Regions from separate parts of the Halobacillus sp. AWM4_238 genome, predicted to be linked through region 1. Evidence: predicted binding sites of a transcription regulator. Region 1 holds the regulator's gene; the other holds the start of a gene.
What was found. Region 1 encodes NrdR, which represses ribonucleotide reductase genes. Its sites were predicted from a motif close to AACACNATATATNGTGTT; they were not measured.
Positions count from the first base shown of each region.

Region 2: a site for NrdR is predicted at 14,056-14,073, ahead of ACXACN_RS08215 (vitamin B12-dependent ribonucleotide reductase). Genes of this name have one in related genera too.

Region 1 is NZ_JBSWSY010000002.1:1,839,431-1,855,157, forward strand. Features, by position in the region: gene dnaI (primosomal protein DnaI) at 1-442, opposite strand, end outside; gene ACXACN_RS09535 (replication initiation and membrane attachment family protein) at 457-1,815, opposite strand; gene nrdR (transcriptional regulator NrdR) at 1,954-2,418, opposite strand; gene ACXACN_RS09545 (cytosolic protein) at 2,457-2,831, opposite strand; gene speD (adenosylmethionine decarboxylase) at 3,100-3,477, opposite strand; gene ACXACN_RS09555 (glyceraldehyde-3-phosphate dehydrogenase) at 3,726-4,760, opposite strand; gene coaE (dephospho-CoA kinase) at 4,892-5,491, opposite strand; gene ACXACN_RS09565 (manganese efflux pump) at 5,504-6,106, opposite strand; gene mutM (DNA-formamidopyrimidine glycosylase) at 6,154-6,993, opposite strand; gene polA (DNA polymerase I) at 7,009-9,648, opposite strand; gene hflC (protease modulator HflC) at 9,845-10,774, opposite strand; gene hflK (FtsH protease activity modulator HflK) at 10,768-11,727, opposite strand; gene pnpS (two-component system histidine kinase PnpS) at 12,686-14,440, opposite strand; gene ACXACN_RS09595 (response regulator transcription factor) at 14,441-15,136, opposite strand; gene ACXACN_RS09600 (MaoC/PaaZ C-terminal domain-containing protein) at 15,404-15,727, opposite strand, start outside.
Region 2 is NZ_JBSWSY010000002.1:1,584,121-1,599,847, reverse strand. Features, by position in the region: gene ACXACN_RS08300 (MBL fold metallo-hydrolase) at 1-274, shown strand, start outside; gene ACXACN_RS08295 (DUF2626 domain-containing protein) at 347-592, opposite strand; gene ACXACN_RS08290 (Spx/MgsR family RNA polymerase-binding regulatory protein) at 837-1,220, shown strand; gene ACXACN_RS08285 (competence type IV pilus minor pilin ComGF) at 1,591-2,007, opposite strand; gene ACXACN_RS08280 (hypothetical protein) at 1,991-2,323, opposite strand; gene comGD (competence type IV pilus minor pilin ComGD) at 2,310-2,762, opposite strand; gene comGC (competence type IV pilus major pilin ComGC) at 2,734-3,051, opposite strand; gene ACXACN_RS08265 (type II secretion system F family protein) at 3,068-4,120, opposite strand; gene comGA (competence type IV pilus ATPase ComGA) at 4,074-5,081, opposite strand; gene ACXACN_RS08255 (shikimate kinase) at 5,177-5,659, shown strand; gene ACXACN_RS08250 (YqzE family protein) at 5,708-5,890, shown strand; gene ACXACN_RS08245 (YqhG family protein) at 5,998-6,813, opposite strand; gene ACXACN_RS08240 (DEAD/DEAH box helicase) at 6,810-8,453, opposite strand; glycine riboswitch at 8,620-8,709, shown strand; gene gcvT (glycine cleavage system aminomethyltransferase GcvT) at 8,868-9,968, shown strand; gene gcvPA (aminomethyl-transferring glycine dehydrogenase subunit GcvPA) at 9,987-11,336, shown strand; gene gcvPB (aminomethyl-transferring glycine dehydrogenase subunit GcvPB) at 11,329-12,792, shown strand; gene ACXACN_RS08220 (rhodanese-like domain-containing protein) at 13,429-13,809, opposite strand; gene ACXACN_RS08215 (vitamin B12-dependent ribonucleotide reductase) at 14,171-15,727, shown strand, end outside.

The DNA of each region.
Region 1 (15,727 bases):
TCCGCTCCACCGCAGCTCCCCGATCAGGGTCTTGAAGATCCATCCGCTCTAAAGAGGCTTCAAGAATTTCACGTGGCATATGCAGACTTCTCACTAAAGACTTTTGCTCTTCCTGTTGCTCGTGCTTCCGTTGACGGCGACATTTATCATAAATCAATTTCACGTCAGAGCCTTCCACCTCTACTCTTGGAACATACCCTGGTAAGATGTTGATACACTCTTCACGCGACGGACACTTTTCACAGTTTTTGGATTGAGTTCGGTACTCATAGAGTTTGATCAATTGTTTCTCGATCGCTTCTTCTGTTAACTCCTCATGCTCCTGCATCAACTTTTTCACTTCTGAAGATTCCATAACTTCCGCTTTCATATGGTTCATTCGTTTTTGAAACTGTTCGTTGTTACGCATCCATTTTTTCAACGACTGTTGAATAGGTTCCAATGGTCTCCCCCCTTTTAATTACTTTTGTTAGTCAGTTTCTTAATCCTTGCTGCTATATCGTCTGTATTGACTTGTACAGATTTCCCCTTCTCATGTTGAGGTCCTTCTTGCTGGTTAAACCAGGCAGGGATCACTTCTTCTTTTTGATTTTTACGCTTATAGGATTTCTGCTTACCCCATTGCTGGTACTTTTGATGTTCAGCTTTCGCGAGGTTCATCGCTTGTCTAACCGTTGTGACATTTTTCCTTGCCCAATGACTTGCAATTTTCTCAAGGTAAGGCTTAGACAATTTCATATCCGTTTTTAACAACACGTAATGAACGAGAACATTCATAACCCCTGGTTCTATCCCTTGTTCCGTCATTACGTCACGAATCATTTTCAAGTCTTGCTCTGATGCCCGGTTTCCACTGGATACATCTTCAAGCAATTCCCTTGGAGAGATCTCCTCCAGCATTTGAATGAACTGATCTTCTTTCGTCCCACTTGATGGTGTATCTTCGACCTTCATTTTCTCTCTACGATCTAAAGCGGCATCCTTTTGGCTGTCATTTGTTTGTTCCTTCATGAAATCATGACAGGCTGCCTTCAACTCTTCTTCAACTAAGTAGTGATTTTCATCAATGGCCCATGTGACGGCTTTTTCCAACTCCGTGTTTGATAAGTCATACAACGTAGCAAGTTGGACAATTAATTTTTTGTTCCGACCTGTTAAGATTTGCTCTGATGGATACATTCGCTTCTTTAAAGCATGGTTCAGCCAATGAAAGTCTACTCGATCCATGGACGCTACCGGACCTCTTGATTCTTGCTGATGATTTTGCTGCTTTGCAATGGCTTCCGTTTCTCTTTGGACGGTTTCAATCATTTTATTATGAAAAACTTCATCAAAAGTAGCCGTTACTTCAGTAAAACCCTCAATCGTTTGTTCAGTGTTTACTAAACGGCTTTTTAAACGGTCATACTTCTCCTTACCCAGCTCATGATAAAGCAGTAAGGAAAGCATATCATCGAGAAAGAATTCTTCAGGAGAAAACGGAGGACGGACAGAGTAGAGATATACGGCCTGTTGGTCTTCATCATATGAGCGGAACGTCCGTAGAAGCCCGATGGCCTCTAATTTCCCCCTCGCTTCATATATTCTGTCCAAAGGTGCAGAAAGGTAAGACATCAAGGTATGGTGAGACTGTACTTGTCCTCCTTCAACCATTTCCGATTCGGATATAAGGACATGATAAAGAGAAACAGCCAATCTCCCTACAATCGGCTGGTATAAATGTGACAAGGAACGATGAAAACTACGAGGCAGTTCTCCACTACGTATAATTTTAAACCCGTCCACTGGGAGAAGTTTGCCAATAGAGTAACTCACCGTCTCCACCTCCTTCAATCGTTAAAGCTTATTCACTCATTCAATAAGGAAGTCAAGATTCATTTCAAATCTTAAAAAATCAAGATCTCCCTTACAAAAAACGTTAATCCCAGAAAAAGAAAATGAGCCGGAACAGGCTCATTCATTGTCTTCATGTTTAATTAATTCCTTTAATTCGTCGATGAAAACATTGATGTCCTTGAACTGTCGATATACGGAAGCAAAACGAACATAAGCAACTTCATCAATGTCAGACAGACGCTCCATCACCATTTCACCAATATCTTCACTCATGACTTCAGACACGCCACGATTTCTTAGTTCCTTTTCAATATCCATGGTCACGCCTTCCAGTTCCTCCACGGCCACTTGTCTCTTTTCACAAGCTCGGATCAGTCCACGCATCAGCTTTTCACGACTGAACTCTTCCCTTGTGCCTTCCTTTTTCACAACGATCAGCGGAACTTCTTCGATCCGTTCAAACGTTGTAAATCGGAATTGGCATTGTTCACATTCCCTGCGTCGTCTGATCGCCTGTCCTTCTTCAATGGGCCTGGAATCAAGGACTTTTGTACTTTTATAGTGGCAATTCGGGCACTTCACGTATGATCAACTCCACATCATCTTCTTTTCGGCAGTACTCAGGAAGGGTCCACCGTTGTGAACTGACTGTCTAATTTTTTATAAAGCTGAACGATTAGATTCCGGCTGTACCCAAAATCAACCGGACCTCCTGAGTCTGTGGTAACAGAAAAGTCAACGGCTGTTCGAAAAGGACGTACCATAATGACCGTCACAACAATAAACGCACGTCTGTTTCCTTTATACTTGACGGTCAGTTCCCCACGTTCTTTAGAGCTTGCAACAATTTCTGAAGGCGACGGAAACAGTCCTTCAACAGCACGGAAAAGATCATCATGCTTAGCTTTATAGTAGTGTGTGACAAGCGCAGAATCCTTATGCTTTTCACTCGTTTCGGAATGATTGCTGAAATACCTGGAAATAAATGCTTTCACTTACCTAACCCCTTCAATTCCATTCGACATAATCTCCCTTTATTTTAACATGACTTATGAAAATAAGAAATGATTATTGAAACCCAACGAAAACGAGCGTGTTCTAAACACTATGGATTATTCCCTGAAAACGACGCTCTATTATCTCGTATTCTAGTCTCTAAGAACCCTGCATTCGTTGAACTCCGGAGTCGAATCCAACCATCTATCAAATGGTTTATAAAGATAAAAGAAGCCACGCAGAATGACTGCGCGGCTTCTCTTTCCATTATAGAGCGCGAGACTGCTGTACTTCTACAGGTCCCATTCCTCTAGGTACTTCTACGGTTTCATTTTTACCCGCTTCTAGTGCATCAACGATGTACTGAGCAGCAACATTAGGATCAATGCGGTCTCCGCATGTATAAACGTCAATACTTGCATACCCATGCTCTGGGAAGCTATGAATCGTCAAATGTGATTCAGAAATAATGACGACACCACTAACTCCGTGAGGGGCAAATTTATGAAACGCGACTTCTCGCACTTCTGCACCTGCTTTAAGGGCAGCATCTACAAAAACTTGTTCTATATACGACATATTGTTCAATTTTTCTTCATTACAATTCCACAGTTCAGCAATTACGTGTCTTCCCATTGTATCCATATTAAGGATCCCCCTTTGTACATTCACTCTTCATTACCTCTGAAATAACAGCCATGCACTACCACGGGGGAAAGTTAGTCCTGAGAGGTCCTAACCCTTTGAGTAGACATGAATTTATATGAAATTCAGAAGTTCAAGAGAAAGTATATATGGTTTACCCCTAATTTGCAAGAAATATTTTACTGCCTCTCGTACATATCATCTTGCTGGTTTCGGGAGGAGCATAGATACAATAGGGTGCGAATGGTTTATGACACGCGGGCCTCTTTTTCTTGTTTCATCATATTACCAACATACTTAGCAAGATCTACCACTCGGCAGGAATAACCCCACTCATTGTCATACCAGGCCAGCACTTTTACTTTACGGTCATCGATGACTTGTGTAGATAGTCCATCGATGATAGCTGAGGATGAAGATGTTGTGTAATCAATGGAAACGAGTGGTTCTTCACTGTATTCCAAGATTCCTTTCATCCCGCCCATAGCCATTTTCTCAAAGGTTTCATTCACTTCTTCTGTCGTAACTTCCCTCTTTAAATCCACGACAAGATCAACAAGCGATACATTGGGAGTCGGTACACGCAAGGCCATCCCGTTCAACTTCCCTTGAAGAGTCGGAATCACTTCTCCTAGGGCTTTTGCAGCTCCAGTTGATGTAGGGATGATCGATTGAGTACAACCACGAGCCCGTCGTAAGTCTTTATGTGGATTATCTAAATTCTTCTGATCGTTAGTGAAGGCGTGGACCGTTGTCATTAAACCATTTTCAATGCCGAATTCATCCTCCAACACTTTTACTACAGGGGCGAGACAATTCGTAGTGCAGGAGGCATTCGAGATGACATCGTGACGATCAGGCCTATAGGATTCTTCATTGACACCCATCACGATTGTTGCATCTACTTGTTTTCCTGGCGCAGTAATAATTACTTTTTTAGCTCCAGATTCCAAGTGGAGACCTGCTTCTTCTTTGGTTTTAAACTTGCCTGTTGCTTCGATTACAATATCGATATCCAGTGCATCCCACGGCAGTTCCAATGGGTTTCTTGTAGAGCAAAGCTTTATTTTCTTTCGATTGACGACTAAGTCCCCGTCAACGACATTGACTTCCCCTTGAAAACGTCCATGCACACTGTCATATTTGATCATGTGAGCAATTGTTTCGGCTGGATAACTTGCATTAACGGCTACCAACTCCATAGATTCATCCGCCACAGCCTTTCTAAATACCATGCGACCAATTCTTCCCAAACCATTAATAGCAATCTTTGTTTTCCCCATGCTGTTCCAGCCCCCTATATATGATATACTTTTACTCTCCAATTCCTAAATTAGTATAACATATTGTAAGCGGTTTTACATAAAGAATGAAAACTTTCTACAAAAAATAACACGTCTACCCAGACGTGTTATTATACGATGTTCCAACCTTGAAGTATGTCTTTTAATTGCTGTAAACTTTCCTCAACAGATCCCGTGTTATCAATGACCGCATCGGCCATATCTGCTTTCTTTTTCACAGGTATCTGTGCGTGAATGCGTTCTTCAGCATCCTCTCGATTCGATTCATCCCTTTCCATCAATCGCTTCAATTGTGTTTTTTCATCCACATAAACCACGAGAATTTTTTCTACGTAGTCAGTTAAGTTGCTTTCGAATAAGAGAGGAATATCCAGGACGACCGCTTGATATTGTTGCTGTTTATATTGCTCCCGCCGCCTGATCATTTCTTCTCTCACTCTAGGGTGGACAATTCCATTCAAGCGCTCTCTTTTTTTCTCATCGGCAAAGACGATTTTTCCGAGCTTTTTCCTATCAAGACCCCCGCCCTCTTCAATCACTTCTTCTCCAAAAACCTCTATGATATCTTGAAAAGCAGGTTCTCCGGGCTGCACGACATCCCTCGATATTTGATCGGCATCAATAACAGGAATAGCCATATCTTTGAACATCTTAGCTACTGTGCTTTTTCCACTTGCAATACTTCCCGTTAATCCAATGACTAAAGTCATCCTGACACCTCCTTAAGATAATTTAATCAAACCAATGATTATGAGTAATACGCCTGGTAAAATGGATAAACTTTCTGCTTTATCACTAAGCTTTGAACCGCTTAACATCCCACAACCGAGCATAAAAAAAGTGGCGACGGTAATCATAATCGCTGTGAATAAAATCGGAATTCCCATGAGCGCCCCGCTGATTCCAGCACCTATTGTGTCGAGAGATAATGCAGCTCCCAAAAGCCATACTTCTTTTCCACGGATACCACCGGAGTGATCAACATCCGCTGCTATAGGATCATTCAGTACTTTTGCCGGGTTAAGCCATGGTTCCTTCTTCGCTTCACTATCCTTCTCTTTTTTGAAAAACTGCCATAGAAAATAGATACCAATTCCAATTAACGCAAGTGCCCCTGCACGTTCAGCGTCGTCCGCTGCCACAACTGCCGCTAATAAATGACCGAAGTAGGAGGACAACAAAAACATACACCCTGAAACAATCGCTATTAAAAAGACGCCTCTTAATGTAAGGCCGACTTTTTTCAAACCTAATACGCAGCCAATCCCAAAACTATCGATGCTGACTGCCGTGACGAACAAAAAAATGAACATGCCAATCCCCATGCATCCCACACCTTCATAACTTAAGCTGTGGGATAGTATATGGGGGTTTACCTAGGAATGTGTAAAGGCTGGCATGTAGGACAGATATGCGTTCCTCTTCCACTAACCTTCAACTTCGTAATTGGAGTTCCACATTGGACACAATCTGTATCCTGCTTCCCATAAACACGAAGCTTCTGCTGGAACATCCCGATTTCTCCTTGACTGTTCAAATAGGAACGAATGGTCGTTCCCCCTTGTTCAATGGCCTCAAGGATAACAGAGATACTTGCTTCACGGACTTTTTCAACTTCAGCTTTAGTCAGTGTATTCGCAATTCGTTCAGGATGAATCCCTGCTCTGTAGAGGGCTTCGTCCACATATATATTTCCTAATCCAGCCACGATCGACTGGTCAAGCAGAACGGCTTTCATATTTCTTGAGGTTTTATTCAGCTTCTCATAGAAATATTCAACGTTGAAAGCTTCATTGAAAGGATCAGGTCCCAATAGAATGAGTGGTTTGTTCTCCATTTCCATCCCTTTTGGAAAAGCATGCATGGTACCAAATTTACGAACATCGTTATATCGGAGTTCAGTTCCGTCCGTAAAATGAAAAATTACGTGGGTATGTTTAGGCTTCTCTAGTGCTCCTTCATACACGCCGAATTTCCCTTCCATGCGCAGGTGGGAGACAAGGGCAATGTCATCCATATGAAAGATCAGAAATTTCCCTTTCCGGTCGATGTCCTGAATGGTCTGTCCAATCAGTAACTGTTCGAACTCTTTAGGGTCTTGAGGTTGTTTGATGATGTTCCCCCAAAATACAGACACTTTTTCAATCTCTTTTCCTAATGCGAGGTGTTTCAATGTTTTTCTGACTGTTTCTACTTCAGGTAACTCTGGCATCGTTTCATTCTCCTCTTACTTTGCATCATACCATGTGTCCCCGTAAGAAGAATCGACTTTTAGAGGGACATCTAAATCTACGGTATTTTCCATGACGGATGATACAATCTCCTGTAATTGCTTCACTTCATCTTTTGGTGCTTCAATGATTAATTCGTCATGCACTTGCAACAAAACTTTGGCTTGCATCTTCTCTTCTTGGAGTCTTTCTTCAAGGTCAATCATTGCTTTCTTTATGATATCTGCAGCACTACCCTGGATCGGTGTATTCATAGCCGTCCGCTCGGCAAAGCTGCGCTTATTGAAATTTCGACTCTTAATATCAGGTAGGTATCGCCTACGGTTCATGAATGTAGATACATACCCTGTCTCTTTCGCTTCCCTCACCGTGTCATCCATATAAGACTTCACTCCAGGATAGCTCTCAAAATATTTATCAATGAACGCTTGAGCTTCCTTCCGCGAAATACCAAGACTTTGGGAAAGCCCATAATCACTGATCCCGTATACAATTCCGAAGTTAACTGCTTTCGCCTGTCTTCTCATTTCACCAGTAACGTCATCGCTCGATACCCCGAACACTTCACTTGCTGTTTGGGTGTGAATATCTTCCCCTTCTCTAAACGCCTGCATAAGCTTTTCATCCTGAGCAATATGAGCAAGGACACGGAGCTCGATTTGAGAATAATCACTAGCAAACATGACCCATCCTTCCTGGGAAGGGATAAAGGCTTGCCTTATCTTACGACCTTCTTCGAGACGGATCGGGATATTTTGCAAGTTAGGATCTGTAGAACTTAATCGCCCGGTTTGTGTGAGAGCTTGATTAAAGCGTGTATGAATTTTCCCGGTCTCTTCATGAACGACCTTCAGAAGACCTTCAATATAAGTTGACTTCAACTTTCGAAGCTGACGATTCAGTAGAATTTTAGGAATGATTTCATGTTGATCTTCCAATTGCTCTAATACGTCCGCAGACGTGGAATAACCAGTCTTCGTTTTTTTGATCACAGGGAGCTCGAGCTTTTCAAACAAAATGGGACCTAATTGTTTAGGTGAATTTAAGTTGAAGCTTTCTCCTGCAAGTTCGTAAATCTCTTGTTCAACCTTGTTCAATCGTTCTTCAAGTTCTTCACCCATATGTTCTAACCGCTGAACGTCAACGCAAACTCCCCGATGTTCCATCCGTCCAAGAATTAGCGCCAAAGGCATTTCAAGTTCTTTGAATAATCCATATTGTTCATTATCTTTCAATTTCTTTTCCATATCCGCTTTCATGTTATAAAGAAGAGAGGCCTTTCTTCCAATATGCTCATAAAACTCTTGATCATCATCTGGTCGCTTCATTTTTGCGCCTTTACCATACACTTCTTCATCATATTTGACGGCTGTCTCACCTAAACGGTGTCCAATTGCAGGAATATCATGGTTATTCTCAGCAGGGTTAATCAAATAGGAAGCGAGCAATAGATCGAACGTGATCCCTTTCAATTCAATGCCATGACGTAAAAGCGCCACACACGTCCGTTTCGCATCAAATACCCATTTTTCGTTTTCTGCACTTTCTGCCCATGTTTGAAACGCTTCTGACTTTTTTGCATCTTCCATGGAGAAGACGAACTTTCTTTGATCATTTACAATAGCAATGCCTTCCACTGGTGAAGTATGGTAATTGTCGTAAAGCATTTCAACAACGACCGACTCTTTCCCTGTGAATAGATCAGCCCGGATTTCGTTCACCACTTCTATGTCAATCTGAGGAAGGTCCTGGATTTCTTCAGATTCCGCTCCACCTTCTTGAACACGGGAAAGAAGGGACTGGAACCCAAGATCTTTAAAAAACTCACTTACCTTTTGAGATTGATACCCTGAATATCCAATATCAGACATGCTGATTGAAATCGGCGCTGCTCGTTCGATCGTCACAAGTTTTTGACTCATTAACGCCTCTTCTTTATTTGTTTCCAGTTTCTCTTTTAATTTTTTGCCACTTACCTCATTTACGTTCTCATACAAGTTTTCAAGCGTATCAAATTGTTTTAATAGCTTGACTGCCGTTTTCTCTCCCACTCCGGGAACACCGGGAATATTATCAGAACTATCTCCCATAAGAGCTTTCAAGTCAATGATCTGATCTGGACGTACTTCCATCTTTTCCATGAGGAAAGATGGGGTGTATGTATCCACATTCGTGATCCCTTTTTTCGTAAGGCTCACGGTGATTTGTTCATTTACAAGTTGAAGAAGGTCCTTATCCCCAGATATCACTTTAACTTCTAAACCTTTTTCTCCTGCTTGTGTGGCAAGGGTTCCGATAATATCGTCCGCCTCGTAATTGTCAAGTTGATAGTAAGGGACCTCAAACGCATCCAAAAGTTCCTTCAGCACAGGAAACTGTTCTGATAGTTCGGAAGGTGTTTTTTGACGACCACCCTTATAATCCTCATAGGTTTTATGACGGAACGTCGTTTTTCCAGCATCAAAAGCGACGAGCAAATGATCAGGTTGATCCTCTTCAAGAATTTTCAACAACATGGTGGTAAAACCATAAACGGCATTCGTGTACACCCCTTTATCATTGTTTAACAATGGCAGTGCAAAGAATGCCCGATACGCAATACTGTTCCCATCAATTAATACAACTTTTTCAGCCATAGGCTCACTCCTCGTTGTATAAGATTCGCATAGGAGAATCTTATACTGTTTCTTTACCTTAGTCTTCGTTCGTTTATTGAATCAATGTATGGTTCTTCTATAGGACCTGAGTCTACCCTTTCCTAATAAAAAACGCCTTTTTCATCATTCTACCATGTTTAGAGTAGAGAGGAAAAAGGCGAGCCTGATCTATTATTTATTCGAAATATCCTAAGAGCAATTCGGCATAAGGGGAATCCTGAGGGAGGATAATGGTCGTCTCTCCATCTATCGTCTTCTTATAGGATTCTAACGTACGATATAGTTGGTAGAACTCTGGATCCTGAGAAAAAGCATTATTGTAAATCTGGGCGGCTTCCTGTTCCCCTTCTGCACGGATTTTCTCAGCATTTGCACGCGCTGTAGACAGCATTTCCTGGACTTCACGATCCACTTCTGCTCGAATTCTACTTTTATCCGCTTCCCCTTTGGACAAATACTGTTGAGCAATTTTTTCACGGTCTGTAATCATTTGGTTGAAGACCGCTTCCTCGTTCGCTTCGGGCAGGTCTGAACGTTTGATTCGAACGTCGTTTACAACGATTCCATAATCATCTCTTCGCAAGTACTCATTGACTTTGTCCGTAATTTCTTCATTCAGAACTCCTCTTGAACTCTCCTCTTCGTTAATGATTTCAGAGAAATTCATCTTCCCTAATTCAGATCGGACAATGGAAAAGATAAATTCTCCCATTCTCGCTTCCGCATTCATTTCTGTACGTGCATTAGCAATCATATTTTCAGGGTCTGTGATGCTCCAAATCGCATAATTGTCAATAATCATCCGCTTTTTATCCAACGTGGTAATCTCTTTCTCATCGACGTCATAAACCATCTTTTTCTTAGAAAGAGTAGATACTTCTTGAACTAACGGGATCTTGAATTTAAGGCCTGGGTCTTCATGAATTTTAACGACATCCCCAAATTGTCGGACGACCTTATATTCTCCCTCCTTAGCAATGACAATGGAATTCAATCCAATGAGTAGGACTCCTATGATAACTAGTAAGGTAACCCCTGCTTTTACGTACTTTTTGAGGTCATTCTTTTGTTTTTCATTTTCATTAAGTAGATCTTCACTCACGATTCTTCACTCTCCTCTTCTTCCGTCGAACCAGGAGGTACCACATTTTGAACGTTTCCTTGGTTTAAAGGAAGGTATTTCATTGTGTTTCCATCATCATTCATGATGTACACGTTTGCTTCCGGAAGCACTTCTTCCAGTGTTTCCATAACGAGACGCTCGCGTGTTATGGTTTCATTTCCTTGGTATTCTTCCAACAGGGCATCAAAACTCGCAACAGCACCTGTGGCCTGTTGAATTCTCTCTACTTTCGCACCCTCCGCCCGTTGTATGATCGCATCCTTTTCACCAAGAGCTTCTTCCCGCTTCTGGTTGGCATACTTCTCTGCTTCGTTTACTTTACTTTGTTTTTGTTCCCTGGCATCTGTCACCTTTGTAAATGCCGACCGTACTTCCTGGTTTGGGAGATCAACTTCCTGAAGGCGGACATCTATGATGGATACGCCAATTTCATAGCTGTCAATTAAGCTAACTAACCCTTCTCTTACTTCATTTTCAATTTCAGCCTTACCAGAAGTTAGAGCTTCATCAATCTCACTACTTCCAATTACACCCCTGAGTGAAGAAGAGGTGGCATTGAACAAAACCTGTTCAGGTTTTTCAGAGGCAAATAAATACGCAGCAGGATCCGTTATTTTCCATTGAACGACGAGGTCTGCCTGTAAAATCATATCGTCCCCTGTAATCATCGTTACTTTATCGGTTTCTTCTCCGCTATCATCGAAACCGAAATCTAAACTAAATGTTTCTTTCGACATTTTCTCTACTTCCTGTATAGGCCAGGGCATTTTAAAGTGCAACCCTGGTTCAGTTATACCGTCTTCCGCTTTCCCGAACGTAAGGACCACGGCCTGTTCTGATTCATCCACGGTGTACCATGTCGTAAGCAGAACGATAATCAACAACACGCCTACGACGACCAGGCCTGTCCATTTGTAAAATTGTCTAAGACTCATATCGACTTCCCCTTTATCTTTATGGATACTATAATTACGATTCTGTAACAAAAAGGTTTCAAAAAAGTGACCGCTGCACCACTTTCCATTAAAGCTCAATATTCTTGAAGACTCAGTTTCGAGACGTTTGTTGAGTGGATGGGGGCTGCGGGGAATAGCTCGCTTTCCGCGGGAGCGCGGTGAGCCTCCTCGGACTGCGTCCTGTGGGGTCTCACCCTGCACTTTTTTCCCGCAGGAGTCTCGCCATTCCCCTCCGCCCCTCTGCCATATAAGTATCTCGAAACTACTTCCAGAATGAGGCGCTTTATACGTATTAGGAGCAATAACACAAAACCTCCATCGTATGGATAGAGCTCATAACCACTTGTTATAGAGCACTTTCTTACAATAGGTAGTGATGGTGGAAGATGCTCCTTCTTGGTATAGGGGTTCGTTTCTCACAATATCGAATGGGGTGGTTGGGAAGCTGCGAGACTCCCGTGGGAGAAAGGAGACCGGCGAGATCCCTTAGTGCGGAAGACCGCCCGAGGAAGCTCGCCACTCCCTCACAGGAAAGTGTTCAAATGCGGAATCGCCCTGGTAGACACGACTGGCATAAGCAGAACAGCAAAGGAATGTGCCCTTTCATTCCTTTGCTGTTCTGCTTATGACGCGAGTGTCTGGGCGATGGAGCTAGACGAGTAGCTTCCCAGCCACCCCTGACGCCTCCCATAGCAAATGAACCCCAGAAAGTCTCGAGGCTGAGTCTTCCACAATCCTGCCATGTAGTGGAACATTTAGTAAGGGAGTTGTATTGAATGAGGAAGATAGGAAGGTGTATTTTTACATGATTATTACTAAATCTAAACAAAAAAAGGCAGAAGCGAGGGAAGCTTCTGCCAAAAAGAGAAAACACCTTGGATGAAAGGGTTTCAAAGGTATTCTAACGAAGTATTGTTAACCTTAATTTAATAAAATATTAATTTTCCGTAAACTTCTTCGGAATCCGGACATTAAAGGTCGTTCCGACATCCACTTCACTCTCTACGTGAATGGTGCCTTCATGAGCTTCTACAATGTGTTTTACTATAGCAAGACCGAGACCCGTGCCTCCTGAGTTCCTACTTCTCGCTTTATCCACACGATAGAACCTTTCAAAAATACGTGATATTTCTTCCTCAGGTATTCCCACTCCATTATCCGTGATTCTGATTGTCACATGTTCTTCTGATTCTTGAAATTCCAATGTCACTTGTCCATCGTCACCAGAATAGTTGATGGCATTTGTAAGCAAGTTCATAAACACTTGTTTCAAACGGCTGGAATCGCCTTGAATCCAGGTGTTCCCTTCTACAGAAGCGTGAAGTTTCACCTGTTTTTGCTCGGCATGTTGTTCCACAATAGGGAGGAGGTCATTTAATAAACGCTGGACTTCAATCTGTTCCACGTTTAACAAAAAGTCATCCCTTTCAAGTTTGGATAATTCCAAAAGGTCCTGAATCAAAGATTGTAAACGGCCACTTTCTTTCAAAATGATTTGTAAGAACTGTTCGAGCATCTTTTCATCTTTCATCGCCCCATCAAGCAGTGTTTCTGAAAAGCCACGTATAGAGGTGATTGGTGTTTTCAATTCATGAGACACATTTGCTACAAAGTCTTTTCTCATTTGTTCCAACTGCTTCAACTCAGAAATATCATGAAAAACCAAAACAACGCCTCTCCATTTCTGATCTTCACTGAAAATCGGGGCACCGGTTACTTCTAAATGCTTTCGGTCAATATTAACCGGAAGAACAAACGTTTCGCTGACTGTTTCTTCAAACATATATATCTTTTTCACCGTTTCATGAATGGTCGTGTAAGGGATGGCATCGTGGTACAAATGACCGATAAAATCTTTCTGCTCTCCCTTGAATGTTTCTAAAAAAGCACGATTCAAAAGGAGAATGTACCCCTTTTCATCAATCAACACCAATCCATTTCCCATATTATTAATAACGGCTTCCAGCTGATTTTCCTGCATTCCTTTCGTACTCGTCATTTCCTGCAAATTTCTAGCCAAAATATTTATGGACTGACTGAGCTGTCCTGCTTCGCCAAAATGACCTTCGTACGTTCTTGCTTTGTAATTTCCTTTCGCAAGTTCTGTAGCGACATTAGCGGCGGATCGAATCGGACGGATGTATTTAGAGAATACATTGAATCCAATAACAAAAATGACTAAAAGTCCAAGAAGTAACGTAAAACCGATCAAAAGCCATATATTCTTTGTAATATTGGTCAAGGCTTCAACAGGTGATAGAAGAATCAGTGTCCCATTTATATCATCTACGCTATTATTAACAGGGTAATAGAAGATATCATCAATCATCTGTCCTTCATTGATCTCGGAAGCCCCACCTTCAACCCTAGAAATCACTTCCTGTTTTTCACCTTTACTTATGACAGGGACAGCATCTACTGTATCAATGATTCTTTCTCCGGAATCTGAAATGAATATCATGCCCGTATTCAGCTGATCACTAAAGTTATATAACTCTTCCTGACTTACTTCCCGATCTTCCGTAAACCGATCCAAATACGTGATAAAATATTGACTTTCTAACTCGACACGTTGTTCAAATATATTAATAAAATATCCACGGGTCAGTTGCGCAAGAATAATGCCCAACCCGAACATGACAATGACCACCAAAACCGTATAGGTCATTAGTGGCCTAGTGTTGGAGGCCATTTATTTAGGTTCCTCCATCTTATATCCCAGCCCTCGTATCGTTTTGATATACACCGGCTTTTTCGTCTCGGGTTCGATTTTTTCACGTAAATGGCTCACATGGACATCGACAATGCGTGTGTCCCCAGCAAAGTCATAATTCCAAACGGCACTCAATAGTTGGTCTCTGGAAAGAACTCGGCCTAAGTTTTGAGCAAGGTAGAGAAGCAACTCAAATTCTTTTGGCGTAAACGTTAATGGCTCTTCCTTAATTGTTGCCTCATACTGTTCAGGGTAAATGGATAGATCAGCAATTTGTATGACCTTCTGATCATGGACAACATTTTCACGAACCATCCTTCTCAAAATCGCTTTAATTCTTGCTACGACCTCTCTAGGACTGAATGGTTTTGTTAAGTAGTCATCAGCACCAAGCTCTAGACCAAGAACCTTATCAAATTCATCATCTTTAGCTGTCAGCATAAGGACGGGAGTATTCACTTGCATTTGCCTTAATTTCTTACACACTTCCATACCATCCATCCCTGGAAGCATGACGTCAAGTACGATCAGATCAAAATCATCTTTCGATGCTTTTTCAAGAGCATCCGTACCATTATAGGCCACGTCCGTCTCATATCCGGCTTGATCAATATTATATTTTAATAAAGTTACGATTGATTCTTCATCGTCTACGATTAAAATTTTTTGTTGCAATGCCATCACCTCTACTACAAGTTACCTTCATCATACAATGAAGTTTACAATTTGAATACGGATCTTTACCATTTTTACTTAATCTTAATATAGACAACAAGCTCTATTTCATCCAAAGGATGCCTTTATCGTGTTTCATCTCAGGGGATGATAAGAAGGGAGGGACCGAGGATCCTAGGAAGATTATTGAATAGAAGAAAAAGGCCGCTAGTCTCGTTGGAGTCCCAGCGGCTTGTGGCCATAAGTGAATGCTAGTCGACTTATTAATTAATAAAAGTTTTCAAGAGAAATGGCATTCATAGAATCAGGTTCATAAGGGGGTTGAACAATTAGAGTCCCTTTCACCACCTCGTCGCCTTCTTCATCATATCCTACCACCTGAAGTTCAACTTGATGTTCTTCCTTATGGATCGCTGTCACTTCAGCATGAAAACGAACATCTCCATAATGATAGACAGGTTTAGGATATTCTAAATTCTGTTGGATGATATGACTTCCTGGACCAGGCAAATGCATAGAAACAATGGAAGTGATCATACCAAACACCATAACTGTCGGAACCACTGGGCGCTTAAAAGGAGTTTGGGACGC
Region 2 (15,727 bases), 260 kb from region 1:
CGGTGAATTTCCTTTTGAAGTTCGTCATACCCCAGGGCACTCACCGGGAAGCGTGTCGTTTGTGTTTAGAAATCAGCGATTGACTATTGCTGGAGATACATTGTTCCAACGTGGCATCGGGCGTACAGATCTACCTGGTGGTAGCCGTGAAGAGCTTGAAAGAAGCATTAAAGAACAACTTTTCCCTCTACGTAATGACATGCGCATCTTCCCAGGTCACGGCCAGCCAACGACCATAGGGGAAGAGAGGGAAGAAAATCCTTTCCTGAACTAACCTAAGCCTTATGCATCATAAGATAATAGAAAAAGAACCTGTCACCCCTTTAAGGATGACAGGTTCTTTTTTTTAGTGGCCACCAAATCCTGGTACTAAAATAAAGGAACAATAATACGTGAATCCGATCATGAAGACTGTCAAGTATGAGAAAAATATGTACACATACATACGTTCTGACAGCTTAAGGTAACCAATAGTAAGGAAAAAAGCCGTTTGAACTAGAGATAATAAGGAAGCTTCCATCATATCGCCTGTATAGAACATGACAGCGAAGATACCTGTCCAAAAGGCTAGTACTCGAAACATTCGATCCATGCTTTTTCCCCCTCCTTTTCTATCGTAAAACTATCATTCATATTATAAACGACCCGGATACAATTGTAAATAAAACGTATTCATCTTTCATTTCTCAGTATTTGTATTCCCACATGTCCTTATTCCTTAACCATACGAATTGTGAACATTCTTTGTCTCTTAAAAAAAGGAGTTTAAAATATTGTACAAAGGTTATACAATCAATATACGATAAGGTTATACAAAAAAGCGAGGAGCGTTAAACATGGAAAAGTTAAAATTCTACACATACCCGAGTTGTACATCCTGCCGCCGCACGAAGTCCTGGTTAAAAAGTCAAGGGGTGGATTTTAACGAACAGCATTTGTTTCGTGAGACTCCTACCGCTGATGAACTAAGAAGAATTCTATCCCTAACAACACATGGAATCGATGAAATCTTAGCGAAAAGAAGTAAAGAATTTAAAACGCTGGATGTTGACGTAGAGGACCTAACTCTAAATGAATTTCTTGATCTAGTCATCGAAAAGCCTAAACTTCTACGACGTCCAATCTTGACGAATGGGAATAAATTGGTTATCGGCTATGATTTGGATGGATTACGCGGGATTACAGATAATCGGATGGAATATAAAAAGAACATTTCATAAAACATCGTTCCTCTATGAGGAGCGATTTCTTTTTTTGTGGAAAGTTCTGACCTGAGACTCATTACCATTAACTGCGTTGGAAATCCGCCATAGACATACCCATTGGCTCTCCTCTTGCGTACATTCTACGGTGCTTTCGCCGTCTGGTGTATGAAAGGCGTGAGAGTACTGCATTTGTTCTACAGTGACAGTTTCTAATTCTTTATCCAACTTCATTCGTGAAGTATCCAGAATATGCTGCTGTACAACTGAAGCTTGGTGACTTTTGGCAAGGAGTAGGTGATTTTTATATTGATTGATGGTAGTTAGAGTAACAATGAGAAGTAAAAAGCAAAAAATGAGCACCCATGGAAAGACTGTTCCATGGGTATTATGGAAGGTGGATTTTTCTCGAGTATGTTTGGTCATCAACCTCTACCTCCATAAGAAGTGAAGGAGTCTCATGTTTAAAAGAAATGGCTTCTACATTCTGAACAAGGGTTTCGTGTCCAGATCCGTCGACGGTCCGCCTGAAAATCTTTTCATATTGCTCCATAACAATATGACGGTTTTGCTTATCGATCAATGATATGGAGTGGTCAGAAATGTTATAAGAACGGCACTGATTGATCTCCCATTGGATGACCGCGCTTAGTTGACCAATCGATAATTCAGAATAATAGTCCTCTGCTTTCAGTAAAGAAAATAAAGGTACAGAAATCGATAACAAGATCATGGACACCATTAGGCTTAGTAATACTTCCGATAAAGTGAAAGCCCTCTCACATAAACTATTCCCTTTTTTCATGCAAACAGAACTCCTTGTTTTCTTTTCTTTTGTTTTTCCAAGTTACGCAGCCAGTGATCCATTCTTTGTCGTGTTGAATATTTACCTCGATTTCTTTAGTCAAATGAAGTTTTGCTGTATAGGGGAGTGGATCTTTCCTCACCTTGTGTTCAAAGAACTCGTTATGAAGGAACGTGATGGCTTCTCTTTCAGTTTGAAGGTCTTGCTGTGCCCACTTTATTTCGGTAAGTATAGGAAGTGTGAAAAGTGTGACAATTACCAAAAGGGAAAAAGCACTCAGGGTTTCAGCCAGCGTAAAGCCTTCAGATTTCTTCAATGCGTAACCGGCTTGACCCAAAAGGAAAAATGATTTTATATGTTTTATTTGGTGCATACCAGTACATCGTTCCTGCTCTTTGAATGATCCCCTTTTTATTGAAACGGACCGTAGGGTGGAGGGTGGTCAATCGCATCACCCATTTTGGGGGCAATGTTCTAGTGAAAACTATGTTTCTTCCTTTCGTATCATACAAAGTATAACCTCCTGATTCTTGGTCGAAATTCAGTGTATAGTAAACGTGTTCGTTCATGGAGAGATGTTGGGTAAGGAGAAGGTCTTCTTTTAATTGTTGAAGGGTAAGATTCGCTTCAAGCTCATGGTAAGTACGGAATTGCAGAGGTATGAAACAGGAGAGGAGAATGGACCAGCAAAGTAAAACGATGACCATCTCTGTAAAAGTGTAGCCGTTATGTTCCAGCAGGTGTTGCTTTTTCACTGACTTCTCCTTCTGAGTTGATGACTAATTCTGTACCGTCAGGGCATGTATGCTGTGAGATGTATTCTTCAGTCACCAGAGTTTGAATGGAATCTGGTACTTCTTGTTTTTCAATAAAGTAAGCCTGTACTTGTGCTTCCACCGTCTTCATAAGTGCTTCACATCCTTTTGCCTTTACAGAATCACTGTTCTTAGACATGTTGGGGATTGTGATGATCAACAACACAGAGATGACAAGCAATACAATAAGCATCTCAATTAACGTGAATCCTTTTTCGTTTTTTATCATGGGGGTTCCTCCTCGTTTAAATTTGGTTCATCCATTGGTATAGAGGCAGCATGATGGAGGCGTAGATCAGGATGATCACGATGGCAATGATGACGAAGAAGGCAGGTTGAATGATATGGAGCCAGGTGGTGATTTTTTGGTTGAGGTACTCCATGAAATATTCGGCAAGAAGTTCTAGCTCATCCTTCAATGCATCGATATCGTTGGTATGATGAAAAATATTGGTGAGTTCTGTTCTGAACAAAGGGCAGCTGTATATCGCTTGAGCAAAAGTTTTGCCGTTGGACAGCTCGCCAAGGAGTTCATGACAGTAATGAGAGAGTAGTTCATATTTCTTATGGTCTTTGATCATTCCGATGGCATCTTTTAATGGGAGTCCTGCCTGTAGTAAGGAATGGAGGTGGGTCGTAAACAGGAAGGATACGGAGTAGGATTGGTACAGCTTGAAAAGAGAGACTCTTTCATATAGCGACAGCTTTTTTTTCAATGACATCCGCGGTAAGATAAACATAGTGGTTACAAGGAGGAGGGCAGACAGAAGTAAGAGGAGGCCTGCTCCATTCATGCAGTGCATGAGGATGACCATGAGGTGGAAAGTTCCGTCTTTTTCCCCTTCGAATAGATTTAAAAAGTTTGGGATGACCGTCTTTTGTAAGATGGTGCAAGCAATGATGAGGAAAACAAATAAGAAAACAGGGTAGCGGATCACCTTTACGAATTTCTCCTTGTAATCCTTCTTCAATTGCAACATGTCTTTGCACTGATGAAAACTTCTGGACAAGTTATGGTGAACCTGACTGAAGTAGAGGAAGTTTGTAACGGATGCGGAAAAGCGGGCTTTCCTAAAAGCTTCATGGATGGGCTGTCCAGCGCTAAGGTGCTGGGTCAAGATGTCACACGTTGCTCTTAATTTTGTATCCCATCCAGTCATTTGCAAAGCATCGAGAAGCGGATAGCCTTTGTCTAAAATGTGACTGCACCGTTTGAAAAACAAAATCTGCTGACTGACTGGTATAGGCGGGTCACGAAAACGCGTCCACTTCATCTTTTGCAACGAAGCCAAGTGCATAGGCTTTCCTCCTCAAGTGTGTGAATGATTGAAAATTCTGGTTTAGGGTCTGCCCATCAATCGCTTTCCTTAATTGGGTTCCTTGCAATAATTCTAGAATCGCTGCTCTTTTTGGTAAGTGCTTGGCTCCTTCAAGAGAAACCAGTTGTTGAGAAGCGATGGCGATGACGGTTTGGTCGATATCGCTCTGGTTGATATCCATTTCTTTTAGTCGATGAATGGTTCCATGTGCATCACGGGCATGAATGGTACTGATGACGAGATGTCCGCTTAATGCAGCGCGAAAGGCGAATTGTGCGGTTGATTTATCACGAATCTCTCCTACCATTAGGAGATCAGGATCATGTCTTAAGGCTGCTTTTAATCCGGTATCGTACGTCACGCCTGCACGCTCATTAACTTGTACTTGTATGATGTTGTTCAAATTCTTTTCAATCGGATCTTCTAAAGTTATTGCTTGAAATGAACTTGTTGAGGTAAGGGATTGCAGCAAGGCGTATAAGGTGGTCGTTTTTCCACTTCCCGTCGGTCCGGTGAATAGGATCATGCCACTTCGATGATTCAACCAACGTTGGATTTTTTCTAATTGGTAAGGGAAAAGGAAGAGCTGTTCGAGTGGGGTATGATCCATCGGCCTTAGAATTCGGATGGCTAAACTTTCGGTGCCCGTTATCGGCAGCGTAGATAGGCGCAGGTCGAAGATGCTTTGGTTGGAGCGGTGTTGGATCGTACCGTTTTGAGGACGTTTATGTTCTCCTATATCCATTCCAGAAGTGAACTTAAAATAGGAAAGAAGCTTTTTGTACATGGGAAGTGGGGTCGTCGAGTGGAAGATCCGGTTGCCGTGAATGCGGAAATGGATGGTGGCTGTATCTTCATAGGGGGAAAAATGGATGTCCGTAGCAGTTTGCTGGATAGCAGAAACAATAAGGTCATGGGCATATTGAGCGATCGATTTCAATCATTTACCACCTCTTTCATAGGATTTGACCTTTTATACCATTCGACAAAAAGCTCTTAATTCCTGCAACAATTTTAAAAAGGAGGAAAATTATAGTGGTTTTTTTAATAGGGTTCATGGGCAGTGGCAAGTCTACCGTAGCAAAAATGGTGAGTGAAAAAACGAATTCCTCTTACATAGAAATGGATCAGGCGATAGAAGATACGGAAGGAATGAAGATCCCGGACATTTTTGCCGAAAAAGGAGAAAAATACTTCAGGGATCAAGAATCATCCTTTTTGAAAAACGTAAAGGAAGATGTTGTTGTATCTACAGGAGGAGGGGTCATCCTAAGGGAAGAAAATCGAGCGCTTATGCAAAAGGGAACCGTCGTTTACTTAAAAGCGGAATGGGAAACGATTGTCGAAAGGCTGAGAGGAGATAAGAATCGTCCTTTGTGGGAAGGCGATGACTCAGAAAAGAGAAAACGATTTGACGAGCGACTACGTTTGTATGAAGAAGCGGCAGACATCGTCGTAGAAGTGGACCGGAAAACCCCTGAACAAATCACCGAAGAAATAGTCTCACGTCTAAAATAGCAAGGTTCGGAGCATACTAAAGGCAACAATGGAAAAAGAGGGGTTTTCATGAATCAGAATGATTATGTAAAGTTTTTGACAGAAGAAGTTGTCAAGTATATGCACATGTCTAAGGATGAGAAGCAGCAACGAAAAGAATCCAAGCCCTCCAAAAAATCTTCCTTTTACTGGTTCGGATTGCTTCCTTTCGCTTTGAAAATGTTTAAAAGGAAACGAATTAACAATCATTGAAAGAATAAGAAAAGCCGCTGAATGTATATCAGCGGCTTTTTCGTCATTTCAGGAAAGGAAGGGCTTCAATCTTTGGAACCACAGATCTACCTTGGTAGGATTGTCCACTATTCTCCTTCGTTCTGTAGCCAGGCCTTGCTGGTTTCCTGTGAAATATAAAACAAACCACCATTGATGACTTCCATTTCTATATAGGGCTTATACCGATTGTCGAGCTGTTCTCGTTCTTTCGTGAATGATTCCAAACCAATGTCTTCAGACTCATAAAAAGACTCAAGCAAGTGGGTTTCTTTTTCAAGGTGGTGTAGAGAATCCATCGCCCATTGATGATCGAGCGAATGGACATATGTTTCAATATGACGTTCCATACGTTTATAAGCATGAGAAAGGGAGATGACTGCCCTCATCGGAAACGTATAATCTGAAACGGTTGTTTCAAACTCCATGTTTATGATTTTGTCCATCATTCCAAGCATCATTGTCCCGTGGATTAGGTTGATTCCAATGGAGATGGGTTCGTCCTTTGTATGTTTTCCGCGAAAGTGCAGAAGACCATTTACAACCAGCCAGGGGCTCATGGCCCGGTTCTGACCTGTTGTTTGATGAATCACTTCATAGAGTCTGGCTGTTCGTGCTTTTGAAATCGCTGTACTATACAAACGATGCAGTTTAGGTGTACCCGCATGCAGATAAATCCCACCCATTTGTTTCTGTTCCGTATCGCTGAATGTCAATGTCATAGGGGTGCCTTCTCTATTCATTTTCTTCATGTAATGCCAATAAAATGGTCGATTCATGATTTCCTCATCCATCTCATTTGTCAGTTGGACAGTGAAATGAGAAGGAGCATCATTTATTATCGAACAACCATGGGACAAGAAGAACTTCTTGACGAACGATGTATGTGGATTGTGAGCATTCAACTCGATTCTCTCCTTTCGTTCACTGTATGTTCGACATAACTGACCAAGTTGTTCAGTTTAATGTCTACTTCTCCTTGACTTTCCGATTGTTTGAGAATGGACTGGATTTGATGTTCGAACGACCCCCCAGGTATCTGCTCAAGAATATGGTCCAGGTCGCCGACGGCATTTTTGAACATTTCGATTTTCTCATACAGCATCTTCATAATGTGATCCTCTATCGTATCTTTAATCGCAAAATTAAAGATCTTAACATCGTGCTCCTGACCAAAGCGGTGAATGCGTCCGATTCTTTGCTCGAGTCGCATCGGGTTCCAAGGAAGGTCGTAGTTGATCATGTGGTGGCAAAATTGAAGATTGATCCCCTCTCCGCCCGCTTCTGTAGCGACCATCACTTGGGCCTTGTTTTTAAACAATTGTTTCATCCAGTCCCTTTTACTCTTATTGAATTTTCCACTGAAGGGGACAGATGTAATCCCGTTCTGCTGAAGATACCATTGTAAATAAAATTGGGTTGCACGGTACTCTGTAAATACAATGAATTTTTCTCCAGTTTTTTCGATAAGTTCCGTCATCCGTTTTGCTTTTACATGATGAGGTACCTGTCCGATTGCTTCAATATATTCGTTGTATACGTCTGCTTTTTCTTCTGGTGCATGTTTCTTCAATTGGTTCAGAGACATGTAACAAGCTTCCCTCGACGAGCATAATTCTTTAGCAAGTGTCAGCCATGTAAAGGAGGGGTGGGAAGCTTTCAGATGTTCTAGTTTTTTGTACATAGCCATTTCCTCATCCGAAAACGAAAGGCGCTCATTGACGACTTTACGCTTGGAAGAATCGAGACCGGTGTCTTTTCTTCGGTTTCGGATCATCAAATGACCCACGAGGGAATGGATATGTTGGATATTATCTGTATCGTCGGCATTTTCTTTGTACTTTTTCTTAAAATCAGTCAGGTTTCCGAGGTAACCAGGTTTAAGAATGGATACTAAATTAAACAAATCACTCAATTTGTTTTGAATAGGCGTAGCTGTCAACAAAAGACAGTAAGTCTTTTTCAAGGATTGTACAAACTGATAATTTTTTGTTTGGTGGTTCTTCAATTTATGAGCTTCGTCGATAATGATTAGATCATAGTCAATATCTAGAATGACTTCCCTGTGGTTTTCGCGTTTGGCCATATCGATGGATGTCACGGTCACATCCCATTCTTTCCATGAGGCTTGTTTCTTCCTTGGAGTAGCCGCCTGAATATAAAATTTTTCATTTAGTTCCTGAATCCATTGGTTCACAAGGGAAGCAGGTGTCAAAATGAGAATCTTTTTTGCTCTTCCCCTAATCATATATTCCTTTAAAATCAGTCCTGCCTCCAAAGTCTTTCCGAGTCCTACTTCGTCTGCAAGAATCACACGTCCATTCATTTGATGGACCGCAGTTTCTGCTGCTTCAATTTGATGTTCCATAAAATCTACATGCGGAAGGTGTTCAAGAGCAAGAAGTCCATCGAATTTTGGTACGGTTTTAAATTGAGCTGCCTGATAAGCAAGCTTAAAACCATCCCATGTGGCTAGTTTGTCTGGATGTTCCAAGTTTTCGCTCAGTAATCCAACAAATGACTGGTCTGGATGAATATCGATCATATGAGTAGCCCTCCATCTATAGGATTGATAAAAGATTGCGAATTATTGTAGAATTATCATGTCTTTTGTGGAAGCCGCGTGATATAATGATGCTGAAAATAGACAAAACATTGTGTGAACGTTACACAATAGTATGCCCGGTAAAATCTAGAAAATACGAAAGCGAATGACTGTAGAGGGAGAGACCATAAACATGGCGCCGAAGGAGCAAGCATTCATTTGTGAATCTCTCAGGCAAAAAGACCTCTATAGGACGCACCTCTGGAGAGTGTTTGCAATTTGTGTGCAAACCACCCAAGAAGCAAGCGTCAGGTCTCCCTGATGTGAAACTTTCTGGTGAAACGGACAGAGACTCCCGTACAAGCGGTGAGGTCTCTTTTTTTATGGGCGAAATAGTGATAAGGAGTGGTTCCAATGGCAGATTTAAAACGAACACCATTATACTCTGAATATAAGAAACTCGGAGCAAAAACCATTGATTTTGGTGGATGGGATTTACCTGTACAGTTCTCCAGTATCAAAGAGGAGCATCACGCGACACGAACAGCTGCAGGGTTGTTTGATGTGTCTCATATGGCAGAAGTGATGGTTGAAGGCCCGGATAGTCTTCCTTTTCTTCAAAAAATGCTGACCAACGATGTGTCTAAGCTGGAACCAGGGAAAGCTCAATACACAATCATGTGTTATGAAGACGGAGGTACCGTTGATGATTTGATCGTTTACCATCTGGATCAAGACAAATACCTCCTGGTTGTTAATGCAGCGAACCGTCAAAAGGACTATGAGTGGTTGAAAGAACATCAAGAAGGTGACCTGACCGTGGAAGACGTCTCTGATGAATACGTACAGTTAGCTGTTCAAGGGCCGAGAGCGGAAGAAGCGCTTCAGACCCTCACAGACACGGAGCTTTCAGCCATTAAGTTTTTCCGTTTCAAACAAGGAGTAACATTGAAGGGTGTTGATGGTGAGGCTCTTGTCTCCCGCACAGGATATACAGGGGAAGACGGGTTTGAAATTTATCTCCACTCAGATTCCGGCGCTCAGTTGTGGCAGGCAATCCTTGAGGCTGGGGAACCGTTTGGCTTGAAACCTGTTGGACTTGGAGCTCGTGATACTCTTCGATTTGAAGCGAACCTTGCCTTGTACGGTCAAGAACTGAGTAAAGAGATTACCCCAATTGAAGCTGGGTTGGGTTTTGCTGTGAAAGTGAATAAAGAAGCAGACTTCATTGGTAAGGACGTTTTGAAAAGACAGAAAGAAGAGGGACCTGGACGAAAGCTCGTGGGGATCGAGATGATCGACAAGGGAATTCCTCGTACCCATTATGACGTCCTGAACGGAGAAGAGGTCATTGGATTTGTTACTACTGGGACACAATCACCCACTCTTGGTAAAAACGTAGGTCTGGCACTAATCAATAAAGAATACACGACTGAGGGAACAGAAGTGACGGTTCAAGTCCGTAAAAGGAAACTGAAAGCGAAAGTGGTCCAAACACCTTTCTATAAAAGATAATTCAAGGGGGATGAAAGCATGGAGTTTCGTTATTTGCCCATGACAGAAACAGATAAAAAAGAAATGCTGGATGTAATCGGTGTTCAGCGCTCCGATGAACTTTTTGCAGACATACCGGAAAGCATCCGTTTTAAAGGTGATTTGGATATCCAAGAGCCTAAAAATGAATTTCAACTGATGAAAGAATTGACGGGGCTTGCTGAGAAGAACGTTCATTTAAAATCTCATACCTCTTTTCTTGGAGCTGGTGTTTATGATCATTACATTCCTTCTATAGTAGATCATGTGATTTCCAGGTCGGAATTTTATACGGCCTATACCCCATATCAGCCTGAAATTTCTCAAGGGGAGTTGCAAGCCATCTTTGAATTCCAGACGATGATTTGTGAATTAACAGGGATGGATGTAGCGAACTCTTCCATGTACGATGGCGGAACAGCTTTGGCTGAAGCAGTGAACTTGTCTGCAGGCCAAACGAAGAAGAAAAAAGTTCTCGTATCAAAAGCCATTCATCCTGAATCGTTAGCGGTAATCCATTCCTATGTAAAAGGCCCAGGTGTTGAAGTGGTTGAGATTGACCATAAAGACGGGAAAACTGACCTCGAACAATTAGAAAGAGAAATCGATGAGGACACGGCAAGTGTTGTGGTCCAGTACCCGAACTTTTTTGGTCAAATCGAGCCATTGGAGCAAGTTAGATCTATTGTGGATACACAGAAAAAAGCGATGATGATTACATCAAGCAACCCCCTCGCACTAGGATACTTAACCCCTCCGGGTGAATTTGGAGCTGATATCGTTGTAGGAGATGCCCAGGTGTTCGGAATACCAGCACAATATGGCGGACCGCACTGTGGCTATTTTGCGACAACGAAGAAATTGATGAGAAAAGTTCCAGGCAGACTCGTCGGTCAGACGGTCGATGAAGAGGGCCGTCGCGGATTCGTGCTGACCCTGCAGGCAAGAGAGCAGCACATCCGTCGTGATAAAGCCACATCCAACATTTGCTCTAACCAAGCATTGAATGCTCTAGCTTCGTCCGTAGCGATGTCTTCGCTTGGTAAACAAGGATTGAAAAAGATGTCGTGGATGAATATCCAAAAAGCCGCTTACATGAAGAAGCAGCTCCAAGAAAATGGCATAGAAATCTTGTTTGATGGGGCATTTTTCAACGAAATAGTCATCAAATTAGACAGAGACATAAAAGAGTTCAACCACATGCTTCTTGATCAAGGAATCATTGGAGGATATGACCTTGGTGAGGTTGATGGAAAACTGAAGAACTGTATGTTAGTAGCCGTAACAGAAATCAGGACGAAAGAAGAAATCGATACGTTTGTCCAGAAAGTGGGGGATCTTCATGTCTAATCAGGATTTTCCTTTGATTTTTGAATTAAGCCAAGAAAGCAGAACGGGTTACAGTTTACCAGAATTCGACGTACCCGAAACGGACGTTGATGAGGTGATCGGTGAAGCCTATGTTAGAAAAAGCGAACCAGACCTTCCAGAAGTAAGTGAATTACAAATTATGCGCCACTACACCGCTCTTTCTAAAAGAAATCACGGTGTCGATTCAGGGTTTTATCCTCTTGGATCTTGTACGATGAAATACAATCCAAAAATGAATGAAGATGTTGCGAGGCTGGCTGGATTCAGTCATATCCACCCGTACCAGCCGGTGGAAAGTGTCCAGGGGGCACTGCATTTAATGTATGATCTGCAAGAGTCTTTGGCTGCGATCACTGGAATGGATACCGTTACCTTGCAGCCAGCTGCCGGCGCTCATGGGGAATGGACAGGATTGATGATGATCCGTGCTTATCATGAAGCAAAAGGTGAGATGAACAGGACGAAAGTTATTGTGCCGGACTCGGCTCACGGTACAAATCCTGCCTCTGCGACAGTCGCAGGTTTTGAAGCTGTCACGGTCAAGTCAGATGAACGAGGTCTCGTAGATCTAGAAGACTTGAAACGAGTGGTCGATGAACAAACGGCAGCATTGATGCTTACCAACCCGAATACACTCGGTTTATTTGAAGAGGATATTGAAGAAATGGCGGCTATCGTGCATGAAGCGGGTGGGAAGCTTTATTATGATGGAGCCAATCTTAACGCGATTCTTGGTTATGCACGTCCTGGAGACATGGGCTTTGATGTCGTTCACTTGAATCTTCATAAAACGTTTACAGGCCCTCACGGTGGCGGAGGACCAGGTTCAGGTCCTGTCGGAGTAACCGCAGAATTCGCGGAGTATTTACCAACACCGATTTTGACGAAAGAAAATAATCTGTACGTATTCGATTATGATCGCCCTCAATCAATCGGAAGAGTGAAGCCTTACTATGGAAACTTCGGTATTAACGTCCGTGCGTATACGTATATCCGGACAATGGGGCCGGAAGGGTTGAAGAAAGTAAGTGAATACGCCGTCGTCAATGCGAATTACATGATGCGCCGTCTTCAAGAAGAATTTGACCTTCCATTCGACCGCCATTGTAAACACGAATTTATCTTGTCTGGAAAGCGACAGAAAAAACTTGGAGTACGCACGTTGGATATGGCCAAGCGTTTACTTGACTTCGGCTATCACCCACCAACGATTTATTTCCCGATCAATGTGGAAGAAGCACTCATGATTGAACCGACAGAAACGGAATCAAAAGAAACCTTGGACGATTTCATTGACCGTATGATTCAAATCGCTGACGAAGCAAGGAATGATCCTGAAAAGGTCCAGGAGGCTCCTCATACAACGATCGTCAGTCGAATGGACGAAACTCAAGCCGCACGTAAACCTGTTTTAAGATACCAAAAAGAGCAATAACAAAAACCCGGAGTCCACCTACATATGGACTCCGGGTTTTATCTCTTCAACAATATGGCAGGATTCTTGAAAACTCAGTTTCGAGATGGTTCAGGGTTCGTTGCTGAGTTGAGCGGCAGGGGGGGAGCCACTCTCTTTCCTGCGGGGATGGCGGCAACCCTCCTCGAGCTAAAGCTCTGCGGGGTCTCGTCAGCCAATCCATTCCCGCGGGAGTCTCGCAGCTTCCCAACCACCCCTTTCAATAATGTGAGAGACGAACCCCTATACCAAGAAGGAGCATCTTCCAACATCACAACCTATAATAAGAAAGCGGTTGTGAGCTCCTATACGATGGGAGCCTTGTGTTACAGCTCCTAATACGTATAGAATGCGCCTAATCCTGGAGGTGGTTTCGAGATACTAATATGGCAATGGGGCGGAGGGGAATGGCGAGACTCCTGCGGGAAAAAAGTGCAGGGTGAGACCCCACAGGACGCAGTCCGAGGAGGCTCACCGCGCTCCCGCGGAAAGCGAGTCATTCCCCGCAGCCGCTATCCACTCATCAAAAGTCTCGAAACTGAGTCTTCAAGAAAAGGGATCTATAGTTTAATTTGAGGAAAAAAATAAATCCCGGTTCTTGGTGAACCGGGAGGGTGGTTACTTTTTAGCTTTGATTTTGCCATTCCACTTCTTGAATCCACCTTCAAGCATATTGAGGTCTTCATACCCTTGCTTGTGGAGCATCATGGCAGCACGCGCAGAGCGGGCGCCACTTTGGCAGTATAGATAAACAGGTTTGTCTTTACGAATTTCAATCAGGCGGTTTTTCATTTGAGACAATGGAATGTTCCGTGCCCCTAAGATGTGGCCGCCATCAAATTCTTTTGGCTCCCTGACATCAATCAACTGGGCTTTTCGGTACCCTTCACGGAATTTGTCTTCTGGTAATGTGGTCATGATTTTTCTTGCTTTGAAGAATCTATACAAACCGAAAGCGATAATCAATAGAATCGCTGCGATTAAGATCCATAAATCCATCTTTCCATCCCCCTCATTTCTCTATTCCTCTATCTATTATAGGAGGGAATGGGGAGTATTTCAAAAAAATTTTTCTGAAACTTGAGGAAAAGTATGATTTTGTCGAGGTTTGAAGAATAGATAGGGATGCAAATGATGAAAAAGCTCAAAGAAACAATGAGGAACAGGTTTTTCTTCTATTCCCTTTACTATTCGGTCTATATCTCACGATTTTTTGATTGACAAGATTCTACATATTCGTTCAACAGCACAATATATGGTGACTGAAAATTATTACAACACAATATATTGATTATCTTTTTGCATATGTGGTATGTTACTTATATCAAATAGTATTTAGTTCAAAGGGAGAGATGCTAACATGCAGACGACGACCTCCACCGATGTACACAAAAAAATTGATGTGGACCGCCTCAATGCAGACATCAGGCAGTTTCCGCAGGTTCATGAAATCACAGAATCTATGTCGATTACACACAAAGGTGTTTCAAGACTCGTAATGCTTGATAGATATGCGTTTAAAGATACAGAAAAGTTGACTCTTGCAGAAGGAGATTTCGTTGTTCTTACAGTCAAGGACGACCCTAAGTTTCCTGCTAGAGGATTTGGGTTTATTCATTCGATTGATTGGCAATCTCACCAAGCAGTTGTGAGAGTGGAAAATGAATTCATGAATGTTCTCGAACATGAAGAAGAACGAAAGACAGGCTTGATTAATCGTAATCTCGATACCATTGATAAACCTTTGGAAGTCTACTACGAACAAATTGCACTTCGTAATGCATCGGGGCTCTCGGAAGTAGAAACGGATCCAGAAAAGAAACAACAGAGCTTCAACGAATTTTATGAAGAGTTATCAGAGTTGAACTTCATTCCTGCTGGACGTGTGTTGTACGGTGCAGGTTCACAAACAGATGTAACGTATTTCAACTGCTATGTGATGCCGTACATCCAAGACTCTCGAGAAGGAATATCAGATCACCGCAAGCAGGTGATGGAGATTATGTCTCGCGGAGGTGGAGTCGGCACGAACGGATCGACGTTACGTCCTCGGAATACGCTGGCTAGAGGGGTAAATGGGAAATCTTCAGGTTCCGTGTCCTGGCTCGATGATATTGCGAAACTTACACACCTTGTTGAACAAGGCGGCTCAAGACGTGGTGCGCAAATGATTATGTTATCCGACTGGCACCCTGATATTCTCGAGTTTATTATTTCTAAGATGCAAAACCCGAGAATCCTTCGTTTCCTTATTCAGAACACTGAAGACGAGGCGATTAAACAGTTAGCAAAAGATAAATTGAAGTTTACACCTTTGACTGAAACGGAGAAAGACTTGTATCAAAGTGTAGTCAATTATAAGCACATTCAAGGTCAAGGCGGGTTTACGGACCAAAGCATTCAGGAAGCAGAAGAAAAGCTTCACCTCGGTGGAAATTATACCGTCCATAATTCTGAGTTTCTAACAGGTGCCAACATCTCTGTTTGTATCACGAATGAATTCATGCAAGCCGTGGAAAATGATACTGAATATGAACTTCGTTTTCCAGATGTTGAGTCATACACGGAGAAAGAAATGGAAATATACAATGGAGAATGGCACCAAAGTGGGGATGTTCGTGAATGGGAAGCGCGCGGATTTGGTGTAAGGACATACCGCACAGTGAAAGCGAGCGAACTATGGAATCTCATCAACATTTGCGCGACGTATTCGGCTGAGCCTGGCATATTCTTTATTGATAACGCCAATGAGAAAACAAATGCCACCGCATATGGACAAAAGGTCGTCGCTACCAACCCATGCGGGGAACAGCCTCTTGCTCCTTATTCCGTTTGTAATCTAGCGGCCGTTAACCTGGCAAATGTTGCAGATAAGGATCGCAAGCAGGTTGATTTTGAGAAGCTGAAGAAAACGGTC